2 regions of the Bradyrhizobium sp. PMVTL-01 genome follow, and region 1 is predicted to be linked to the other one. Evidence: predicted binding sites of a transcription regulator. Region 1 holds the regulator's gene; the other holds the start of a gene.
What was found. The regulator PhoB, encoded in region 1, activates phosphate uptake and scavenging genes when phosphate is short. The targets are predictions, from matches to a motif close to TGTCATNNANCTGTCAT.
Positions count from the first base shown of each region.

Region 1 (5,325 bases):
CTGATGGCGCGCGGACCGGGCCTTCAGGCCCGGTTTTCATGTCAGGGGATTGGAAAACCATGGCGCTTTATCTGGGGTCGGAGAGCCGGGAATGGAAGGGGGTGTGTTCCGGCGATCGGATCTCGTGCACGCGAGTACAAATTCCGTGTCGTCCTGACGAAAGTCAGGATGACGATCCAATATTACGCGACCGCGCCGCTACTTCACCGCGTCGAAGCACCAAGCCAGAATGCCCTTCTGCGCGTGCAGGCGGTTTTCGGCCTCGTCGAACACGACCGATTGCGGGCCGTCGATCACCTCGTCGGTGACCTCCTCGCCGCGATGGGCCGGCAGGCAGTGCATGAACAGCGCGTCGGGCTTGGCCAGCGACATCAGCTTCGCATTGACCTGATAGGGCTTGAGCACGTTGTGACGGTGCTCGCCTTCCTTGTCGCCCATCGACACCCAGGTGTCGGTGACGACGCAGTCGGCGCCCTTCACGGCGGCCTCGGGATCAGAGCCGAGCACGATCGGCGCGCCCGTCGCCTTGATCCAGTCGCGCATCGCCTTCTTCGGCGCGAGCTCCGGGGGCGTTGCCACATTGAGCTGGAATTTGAAGCGCTCGGCGGCATGCGCCCAGGAGGCCAGCACGTTGTTGTCGTCGCCGGTCCAGGCCACCGTCCGGCCCTCGATCGGGCCGCGATGCTCCTGATAGGTCATGAGGTCCGCCATGACCTGGCAGGGATGCGAGCGCCGCGTCAGGCCGTTGATGACCGGCACGGTCGCATTCGCCGCAAGCTCCAGCAGCGCCTCATGGTTGAGGATGCGGATCATGATGGCATCGACATAGCGCGACAGCACGCGCGCGGTGTCGGCGATGGTCTCGCCGCGGCCGAGCTGCATCTCGGCGCCGGTGAGCATGATGGGCTCACCGCCGAGCTGGCGCATGGCGACGTCGAACGAGACGCGGGTGCGCGTCGAGGGACGCTCGAAGATCATCGCCAGCGTCTTGCCTTCGAGCGGCTTCACCGGCTGCTGCGCCTTCTGCTTCGCCTTCATGGCGGCGGAGGCGTCGAGCATGCTCTTGAGCTCCGACAACGGCAGCTCGTTGATGTCCAGGAAGTGCTTCGGCGACTTGCTCATCAGCTTGCAGCCCGCTTGGTCTGACTGGACGAGATCGCAGCGCAGGCGCGCTCCAGCCGCGCAACGCTGTCCTCGATCTCGGCCTCGGTGACGATCAACGGCGGCAGGAAGCGCACGACATTGTCGCCGGCGCCGACCGTGAGCAGCTTTTCATTGCGCAAGGCCGCAACGAGATCGCCCGAGGGCACCACGGCCTTGATGCCGATCAAGAGGCCCTCGCCACGCACCTCGCTGACGACGTCAGGGTGACGGTCGATCACGGAGGCGAGCTTCTGCTTGAGCAGCAGCGACATCTTCTGCACGTGGTCGAAGAAGCCGGGCTTGAGCATGATGTCGAGCACGGCATTGGCAGCCGCGATCGCCAGCGGATTCCCGCCGAACGTGGAGCCGTGCGAGCCGGGCCCCATGCCGGCTGCCGCCTCCGCGGTGGCCAGCACCGCGCCGATCGGGAAGCCGCCGCCGAGCGCCTTGGCGAGCGACATCACGTCAGGTGTGACGCCGGTGCGCCGATGCGCGAACAGATCTCCGGTGCGACCCATGCCGGTCTGCACCTCGTCGAAGGCGAGCAGCAGGCCCTTCTCGTCGCAGAGCTGACGCAGCGCCTTGAGGAAGGCGGGCGTCGACGATCGCACGCCGCCCTCACCCTGGATCGGCTCGAGCAGGATGCCGGCGGTCTGCGGACCGATCGCCTTCTTGACGGCTTCGATGTCACCATGCGGGACCTGGTCGAAGCCGTCCATCGGCGGGCCGAACCCTTCAAGATATTTTGCAGATCCCGTCGCAGCGAGCGTCGCCAGCGTGCGGCCGTGGAAGGCGCCCTCGAAGGTGATGATGCGGTAGCGCTCCGCATGGCCCTTGGAGAAGTGATGATGGCGGACCAGCTTGATCACGCCTTCCAGCGCTTCGGCGCCGGAATTGCAGAAGAACACGAAGTCCGCGAAGCTTTCCTGGCACAGACGCGCCGCGAGTTTCTCGCCGTCCGGGCTCTGGAACAGGTTCGACATGTGCCAGAGCTTGGTCGCCTGCTCCTGCAACGCCTTGACCAGCGCGGGATGGGCATGGCCGAGCGCGTTGACGGCGACGCCCGAGGTGAAATCGAGATAGCGCTCGCCATTGGTCGCGATCAGCCAGCAGCCTTCGCCGCGCTCGAAACCGAGGTTGGCCCTGGCGAAAACGGGGAGCAAATGCGGCGCGGCGCTGTCAGTCATGACGATCACTTGATGTTGCGGACGGCCTGAAGCGCTCACGCAGCGCACCATCAACCGGCCCGGAAAACGAAACGTGCCGCCTTTTAAGGGCGGCACGTGGCACTATCTTATGCCGGGTAGAACGGGTGTCAATGCCGCCTGAAAGCCCCGGGAAACGCTGAATCCGTAGTCTTGCGGTGCCGGATTTGCGGGGTTTTTGCCACGGAACATGTGGAAGCGAGTCGGCTGACTCTTGCGCGTGAGTCACGCCATATTGTAGCGTTTGGCTTGTCAGATACGACATCTCGTGCAGCAGTTCTGATCCTCTAAGTCCTCATGTACCGGCGTAAACGTTCGGGCGTTCTGGTTACGCCCGGCGAGCCTTAAGGGATTCTGGCGGCACGGGTTTTTCGAGGCTTAGGCATTCGCCGCGAGGCGCCAGGACGGCAGCCGCACGGCGAGGGAAAGGGTGCAATGACGGTTTTGACCTGGTCCGACGATCGCGTCGAGCAGCTGAAAAAGCTCTGGGAGGCCGGATTGTCGGCCAGCCAGATCGCAGCCGAGCTCGGCAACGTGACCCGTAATGCCGTGATCGGCAAGGTGCACAGGCTCGGCCTGTCGGGCCGCGCCAAGAGCCCCTCATCGGCAGCTCCCCGGCCGCGCAAGGCGCGCCCGGCTCAGCACATGATGCGGGTCAGCCGCCCGATTGCGCGCGGCAACACCGCGCTGGCGCAGGCCTTCGAGGTCGAGGTCGAGGCAGAGCCTGTGACCTACGACAACGTGGTGCCGATGAGCCAGCGGCTGTCGCTGCTCGAGTTGAACGAGGCGACCTGCCACTGGCCGGTCGGCGATCCCTCGAGCCCGGATTTCTTCTTCTGCGGCGGCAAGGCGCTCTCCGGCCTGCCCTACTGCGCCCAGCATTCGCGCGTCGCGTATCAGCCCGCGGCCGACCGCCGTCGCGCGCCGGCAAAGCCCGGCACGCGCTGAGCACGGCTTTAAACTACCTCGTCCCGACGTGAGGCCGGGACGACAACCGAGACATAAACAAGCGCGCCACGTGGCGCGCTTTTTGTTTGGCTTGCTCGAAGCCGCTCTCAGGTCTGCTCGGCCTTCGCAAAGCGATCGTCGAGCGCGTAGCCGGCGCCGCGGACGGTGCGGATCGGGTCCTGCTCGCGGCCGAGATTGAGCAGCTTGCGCAGGCGGCCGATATGGACGTCGACGGTGCGCTCGTCGATGTAGATGTCGCGGCCCCAGACACTGTCGAGCAGCTGCTCGCGCGAGAACACGCGACCGGGATGCTCGAGGAAGAACTCGAGCAGGCGATACTCGGTCGGACCGAGATCGATCGGCCGGCCCGAGCGCGCGACGCGGCGCTTCTCGCGGTCGAGCTCGATGTCGCCATAGGCGAGCACGGTGGCGAGCCGCTCGGGGCTGGCGCGCCGCAACAGGCCCTTCACCCGCGCCAGCAGCTCGGGCACCGAGAACGGCTTGACGATGTAGTCGTCGGCGCCGGTCGCAAGCCCCCGCACCCGCTCGCTCTCCTCGCCACGCGCGGTGAGCATGATGATCGGTAGCTGCTTGGTCTCGGGACGGGTGCGCAGCCTCCGGCACAGCTCGATGCCGGAGAGCCCCGGCAGCATCCAGTCGAGCACGATCAGGTCGGGGATGTGCTCCTTGAGGCGGGTGTCGGCATCGTCGCCGCGCATCACCGTCTCGACGTCATAGCCGTCGCCTTCGAGGTTGTAGCGGAGAAGCTCGGTGAGAGCTTCCTCGTCCTCAACCACCATGATGCGTGCGCCCATCGGCTCGTCGCTCCTTGAGTCTTCAGGTATTCGGGACCGTCGTGGCGAAGGTCGTCATGTCGCCCTTCGGCCGCTTGTCGGTGATGGCCTGACCCTCGATCATGTAGAACACGGTCTCGGCGATGTTGGTGGCGTGGTCGCCGATCCGCTCGATGTTCTTGGCACAGAACATCAGATGGATGCAGAACGAGATGTTGCGCGGATCCTCCATCATGTAGGTGAGGAGTTCGCGGAACAGCGAGGTGCAGATGGCGTCGACTTCCTCGTCGCCCTTCCACACCGCCATCGCCGCCGGCAGATCGTGCGCGGCATAGGCGTCCAGCACCGACTTGACCTGCTGCTGCACGAGGTCGGTCATGTGCTCCAGGCCGCGGAACAGTTTGAGCGGATGGAAGTCGGCATCGAGCGCGGCGACGCGCTTGCCCATGTTCTTGGCGAGGTCGCCGATGCGCTCGAGGTCGGTCGCAACGCGCATGGCGCCGACGATCTCGCGCAGGTCCACCGCCATCGGCTGGCGGCGGGCGATCGTGAGCACGGCGCGCTCCTCGATCTTCTTCTGCAGCGCGTCGAGCTCGGCATCGGTGGTGACGACGCGCTGGCCGAGCGCGACGTCGCGGCGGATCAGCGCGTCGACGGAATCGACGATCATGCGCTCGGCGATACCGCCCATCTCGGCGACGAGCCGAGTGAGCTCCTGGAGGTCGGTGTCGAAGGCCTTTGCGGTATGTTCAGAACCCATGTCCCGTCTCCTCAGCCGAACCGGCCGGTGATGTAATCCTGCGTGCGCCGATCGCTCGGCGACGTGAAGATCTTGCTGGTGTCGTCGAACTCGATCAGCTCGCCGAGATACATGAAGGCGGTCTTGTCGGAGACGCGCGCCGCCTGCTGCATGTTGTGGGTAACGATCGCGATCGTGTAGTTCTCGGACAATTCCTGGATCAGCTCCTCGACCTTGGCGGTCGAGATCGGGTCGAGCGCCGAGCAGGGCTCGTCGAACAAAATCACTTCAGGGCGGACCGCGACGGTGCGGGCGATGCAGAGGCGCTGCTGCTGGCCGCCGGAGAGCGACAGGCCCGAGGCGTTGAGCTTGTCCTTGACCTCGTTCCACAGCGCGCCGCCGCGCAGCGCCTTCTCGACCCGGTCGTCCATCTCGGACTTCGAGATCTTCTCATAGAGGCGGATGCCGAAGGCGATGTTCTCGTAGATCGTCATCG
Region 1 is NZ_CP193982.1:8,205,377-8,210,701, forward strand. Features, by position in the region: gene ACRQ5Q_RS39555 (Hsp33 family molecular chaperone) at 1-61, opposite strand, end outside; gene argF (ornithine carbamoyltransferase) at 199-1,122, opposite strand; gene ACRQ5Q_RS39565 (aspartate aminotransferase family protein) at 1,122-2,330, opposite strand; gene ACRQ5Q_RS39570 (GcrA family cell cycle regulator) at 2,784-3,296, shown strand; gene phoB (phosphate regulon transcriptional regulator PhoB) at 3,404-4,111, opposite strand; gene phoU (phosphate signaling complex protein PhoU) at 4,134-4,850, opposite strand; gene pstB (phosphate ABC transporter ATP-binding protein PstB) at 4,862-5,325, opposite strand, start outside.

Region 2 (5,325 bases), 690 kb from region 1:
GACCACGAAGGAGATCAACGCCTTCATGAAGAAGTTCGTGACCTCGGCGATCTTCAAGAAGAAGTATGCCGACGTGTTCAAGGGCGACGCCAACTGGCGCAAGATCAAGACGGTCGAGAGCGAGACCTATCGCTGGAACATGTCTTCGACCTACGTGCAGAACCCGCCCTATTTCGAAGGCATGAAGAAGGAGCCGGAGCCGGTCACCGACATCGTCGAGGCGCGCATCCTTGCCCTGTTCGGCGACAAGATCACCACCGACCACATCTCGCCGGCCGGTTCGATCAAGCTCACCTCGCCCGCGGGCAAATATCTCAGCGAGCACCAGGTGCGTCCGGCCGACTTCAACCAGTACGGCACGCGTCGCGGCAACCATGAAGTCATGATGCGCGGCACCTTCGCCAACATCCGCATCAAGAACTTCATGCTCAAGGGTGCGGATGGAAATATCCCCGAGGGCGGTCTCACCAAGCACTGGCCCGACGGCGAGCAGATGTCGATCTACGACGCCGCGATGAAGTACCAGCAGGAGCAGGTGCCGCTGGTGGTGTTCGCCGGCGCCGAATACGGCAACGGCTCCTCGCGCGACTGGGCCGCGAAGGGCACCCGTCTGCTCGGCGTCCGCGCCGTGATCTGCCAGAGCTTCGAGCGCATCCATCGCTCCAACCTGGTCGGCATGGGCGTGCTGCCGCTGACCTTCGAGGAAGGCACCTCCTGGCAGTCGCTCGGCCTGAAGGGCGACGAGAAGGTCACGCTGCGCGGCCTCGTCGGCGACCTCAAGCCGCGCCAGAAGCTGACGGCGGAAATCGTCTCCGGAGACGGTTCGTTGCAGCGCGTTTCGCTGCTCTGCCGCATCGATACGCTGGACGAGCTCGACTATTACCGGAACGGCGGCATCCTGCACTACGTGCTGCGCAAGCTCGCGGCTTAAGCGCGAATTTGTGAACGGTGGCTCACTGCGACGTGAGTAGAAGGTTAAACGAAGGCGGCCTATCACAAGGCCGCCTTCGCGCGTTTGCGGCATGCTTTGGATGGGCCCATCCGGCGGAAAATCGGCTCGGCACGGTTTCCTGGGTGGTTGAGCAGGTCGCGCCCGTAAGACTACGGTGACCATCATTCGATAAGATTCCCCCTCCCACGAGCTTTGGTGTGCGGCGTTCGACATGACAACAATGACGGCTTCTCATCTGATTTCACGTTGGTCCGGTGCCCTCTGGTCGGGAGCACTCGGTATCTGTGCGATCGTCGCCGTCATCCGTCCCGCTCACGCCGATCCGCGCGCCGTCGTCGAATTGTTTACCTCGCAGGGCTGCTCGTCCTGCCCGCCCGCGGACAAGATCATCGGCGATCTCTCCAGCGACCCCTCGATCATCGCGCTGAGCATGCCGATCGATTATTGGGACTATCTCGGCTGGAAGGACACGCTGGCCGATTCGCGTTTCTCTGCGCGGCAGCGAGCCTATTCACGCATGCGCGGTGACCGCGAGGTCTACACGCCGCAGGTCGTCGTCAACGGCTCCACGCATGTCATCGGCAGCGATCGCGCCGGCATCGAGAGCGCGATCGGCAAGTCCGAAAAGGGCTCCGGCGTGATGAGCGTTCCGGTTACGATGTCGCTCGCGGGCAAGCAGATCAACGTGTCGGTAGCCGAAAGCAAGGAGCCGGCGGTCTCGCACGGCGAGGTCTGGATCTGCTCGATCTCCAAGTCGGTGCCGATCGCGATCAGCCGCGGCGAAAATCGCGGGCAGCAGATCACCTACCACAACGTGGTGCGCAACCTGCTCAAGGTAGGCGACTGGAACGGCCGTCCGGAAAGCTGGACCGTGCCGATCGAGAACCTCACGCGTGACGGCGTCGACGGCGCGGTGGTCTACGTCCAGGACGGCAGCCGCGAAAGGCCGGGCCCGATGCTCGGCGCGGCGTACACGTCGCTGCACTGATTCGAATTCCTCTCTCTCGTTCTCGAGCGTCGCACTCGTTCGCTCCTCATGGTGAGGAGCGCGCCCTTGCGCGCGTCTCAAACCATGAAGGGCGGCGCTGATGCAGCGGGGGGCCTCGATCCTTCGAGACGCCGCGCGAATGGCGCGGCTCCTCAGGATGAGGGGGGAGAGTCTTTCCGCTGATGTCTGGAGAGAGGGGGCGAGCCGCAAACATCCCGACACAAACAAAAAAGGACCAACTTGCGTTGGCCCTCCTTGTCGCGCGTACAGACCCGATCCTGTTCGACCCCGGGGGGCTGGGGGCTGAGGAATCCGGAACCGAAAGGACCGGGTCAACGCACATCAGCCTTTTCGCAATGCAGGGCGGCGGGCGCTGGGCGGAAAAGCGGCGAGACTAAGATTCTTGCGCACGATCCCGTGACGGTTCGTCCCGACGGAGTTCCACTCCTGCGTGTGGTGCAATTCCGCCGGTTGAGCCCCGAAACCCTCTGGAAACTCTTCGGATTTTGTCCCCGAGTTCCATCGAGAGCCCTTGCGAAGGACAGCGGTTGGCGCGATCATGCAACTGTCATGATCCGCGGTTCCGGGGACGATTTTCGCGGACGTGGTCATGTTGTGCGAGGAGGAGGCGCTCCCATGAGCCTGATGCCGGAGGATGCCGATCCGAGCGGGCAGCGTGCGGCGGCGCGTCCCGCCGCTGCGAACGCGCAGTCGAGCCGGGTGACCTTCAACCGACTCGAGCTGCATCGTATTCTCAATCTCTATGGCCGCATGGTTGCCGACGGCGAGTGGCGCGACTACGCCATCGACTTCCTCAGGGATCGCGCGGTGTTCTCGGTCTATCGCCGCGCCTCGGAAGTGCCGATCTATCGCATCGAGAAGGACCCGCGCCTGGCGCGCAAGCAGGGCATGTACAGCGTGATCTCGGCCACGGGCCTGATCCTGCGCCGCGGCCACGAGCTCGAGCGCGTGCTGCTGGTGATCGATCGCAAGCTGGCGGTGGTGTAGCGGCCTACGGGACTACCCTACTTCCCCGGCACCGTCTTCGCGCCCTCGCCGAGGTCGCGCTGCATCATCACGGTGTCCAGCCAGCGCCCGAATTTCAGCCCGACATTGGGATGCGTGCCGATCATCTTGAAGCCGCCCCTGGTGTGCACGCCGATCGAGCCCGCATTGGCGGAATCGCCGATCACCGCGATCATCTGGCGGAAACCGCGCGCCTCGCATTCGGTGATCAGCCGCTCCAGCAGCTTTGACCCGACGCCACGGCGGTGGAAGGAGGGATCGAGATAGATCGAGTTCTCCACGGTGAAGCGATAGGCCGGCCGTGGCCGGTAGGCGCCGGCATAGGCATAGCCGGCCACGCGCCCGTCGAGGATCGCGACGAAATAGGGATAGCCGCCATCGACCAGTGCGCGGTAACGGCGCGTCATCTCGGCAAGGTCGGGCGGGTCCAGCTCGAACGTCGCCGTGCCCTCGCGGACGGCCTGCTGGTAGATGGCGGTGATGGCGGGGAGGTCGGCCTCGGTCGTGGGCCTGATTTCAGGTGCGGACATGGGGCGGGAGGATAGAGCCTTCGTCCGACTGCTGGAAGGGGCAACAGTGCCTCCAACTCGTCATTGCGAGCGCAGCGAAGCAATCCGGAAATGCATCCGCGGAGAGACTCTGGATTGCTTGTGCGCCAGGCAAGCTGGCGTGGTCCAACCGGTGGAAGTCCGGTCCGGGTAAGCGGTAGCGAGCGCCCGGTAGTGAGTGTTGCGTGGCCGTCGGCAACGGCGGCTGCGAAGCGTACACAACGATGCTGTGGGGTGGGCTATTGAGCCGCGAAAGACAGAAACTCGCAGAGGCCGAGCCGGTAAGCAACGTCGAAGGCAACATGTGCGGCGCCGTTATGCGAGGCGCTGACGCTCTGCCGTGGTCGAAGACCCCATCACGCAGCAAAGGACCGCGTCGGAACCTGGGAGGTCCCGCATCTGACCGATGGCAACATGCCCCCAAGGTCCGCATCGGGAAGGCGAGGAGCCAAAGCCGATGACGAACGGATGCGGGAAGTCGGACGCGGCCGTAGTAGCGTCGAAGCCTGCGAACGAAGCGGAGCGATCCGCGGAGGAGTTGGTGGAGCGAAGGGCCGCGACCAAGGGGAATGCGGACCAGCAAAGCACGCCCCGGACGCCGAGCCGGACAAGCGTGACACAGGCGTTGGAACGCATACGGCGAACTGCAAGGGAAAGGAAGAAGGAGAGGTTCACTGCGCTGCTTCACCACATCACGCCTGAACTGCTCGAGGCGGAGTTCTTCGCGCTGAAGAAGCATGCCGCGCCGGGTGTGGACGGAATGATGTGGCGGGACTACGAGCAAGACCTCAAGGCCAATCTTGAGGACCTGCATGCTCGTGTTCACCGGGGAGCGTACCGGCCGCAGCCGTCGCGGCGGGTCCATATCCCGAAGCAGGATGGGCGGCAGCGACCGCTGGCGATTGCGTCCCTCGAGGACAAGATCGTTCAGCGGGCAACCGCTACGGTGCTCAACGCGATCTACGAGGAGGACTTCCTCGGGTTCTCGTATGGGTTCCGGCCCGGGCGCAGCGCGCACGATGCGATGGATGCGCTGCTGGTCGGAATCGAGAGCCGGCGGGTGAACTTCATTGTTGACGCCGATATCCGCTCGTTCTTCGACATGGTGGACCAGGAATGGCTCATCCGCTTCGTCGAACATCGGACCGGCGACCAGCGTATCATCCGTCTGATCCGCAAATGGCTCAAGGCGGGTGTTCTCGAAGAAGGAACGGTCAGGGTCAGCGAACAGGGGACGGCACAAGGGGCGGTGATCTCGCCGCTGCTTGCCAACATCTACCTGCACTATGCCCTCGATCTGTGGGCCGAACGCTTCAGACGGCGCGAGGCCGCGGGTGACATGATCATCGTGCGCTACGCTGACGACTTCATCGTCGGCTTCGAGCATGAGAATGAGGCCCGGCACTTCCTCGAAGAATTGCGCAAACGGCTGCAGGAGTTCGCGCTGTCACTGCACCCTGAGAAAACCCGGCTGATCGAGTTCGGACGTCATGCGGAGGACAACCGCAGGCGGCGCGGGCTCGGCAAGCCGGAGACCTTCAACTTCCTCGGCTTCACCTTCATCTGCAGCCGATCCAAGCAAGGCAAGTTCCAGATCAGGCGCAAGTCTCGCAAAGACCGCATGCGGGCGAAACTGCAAGCCGTGAAGCAGGGAATGCGACGGCGTATGCACCAGTCGGTGCTCGAACAGGGCAAATGGCTGCGGCAGGTCGTTACCGGGTACTTCAACTACCACGCGGTACCGACCAACAGCCGAGCGCTCAGCGCCTTCCGCTACTTCGTCACCGAACAATGGAGGCGGATGCTTCGGC
Region 2 is NZ_CP193982.1:393,851-399,175, forward strand. Features, by position in the region: gene acnA (aconitate hydratase AcnA) at 1-931, shown strand, start outside; gene ACRQ5Q_RS01875 (DUF1223 domain-containing protein) at 1,164-1,940, shown strand; gene ACRQ5Q_RS01880 (DUF2794 domain-containing protein) at 2,577-2,948, shown strand; gene ACRQ5Q_RS01885 (GNAT family N-acetyltransferase) at 2,966-3,496, opposite strand; gene ltrA (group II intron reverse transcriptase/maturase) at 4,128-5,325, shown strand, end outside.
Region 2: ACRQ5Q_RS01880 (DUF2794 domain-containing protein) is a predicted target of PhoB. The motif match lies at 2,496-2,512, and genes of this name have one in related genera.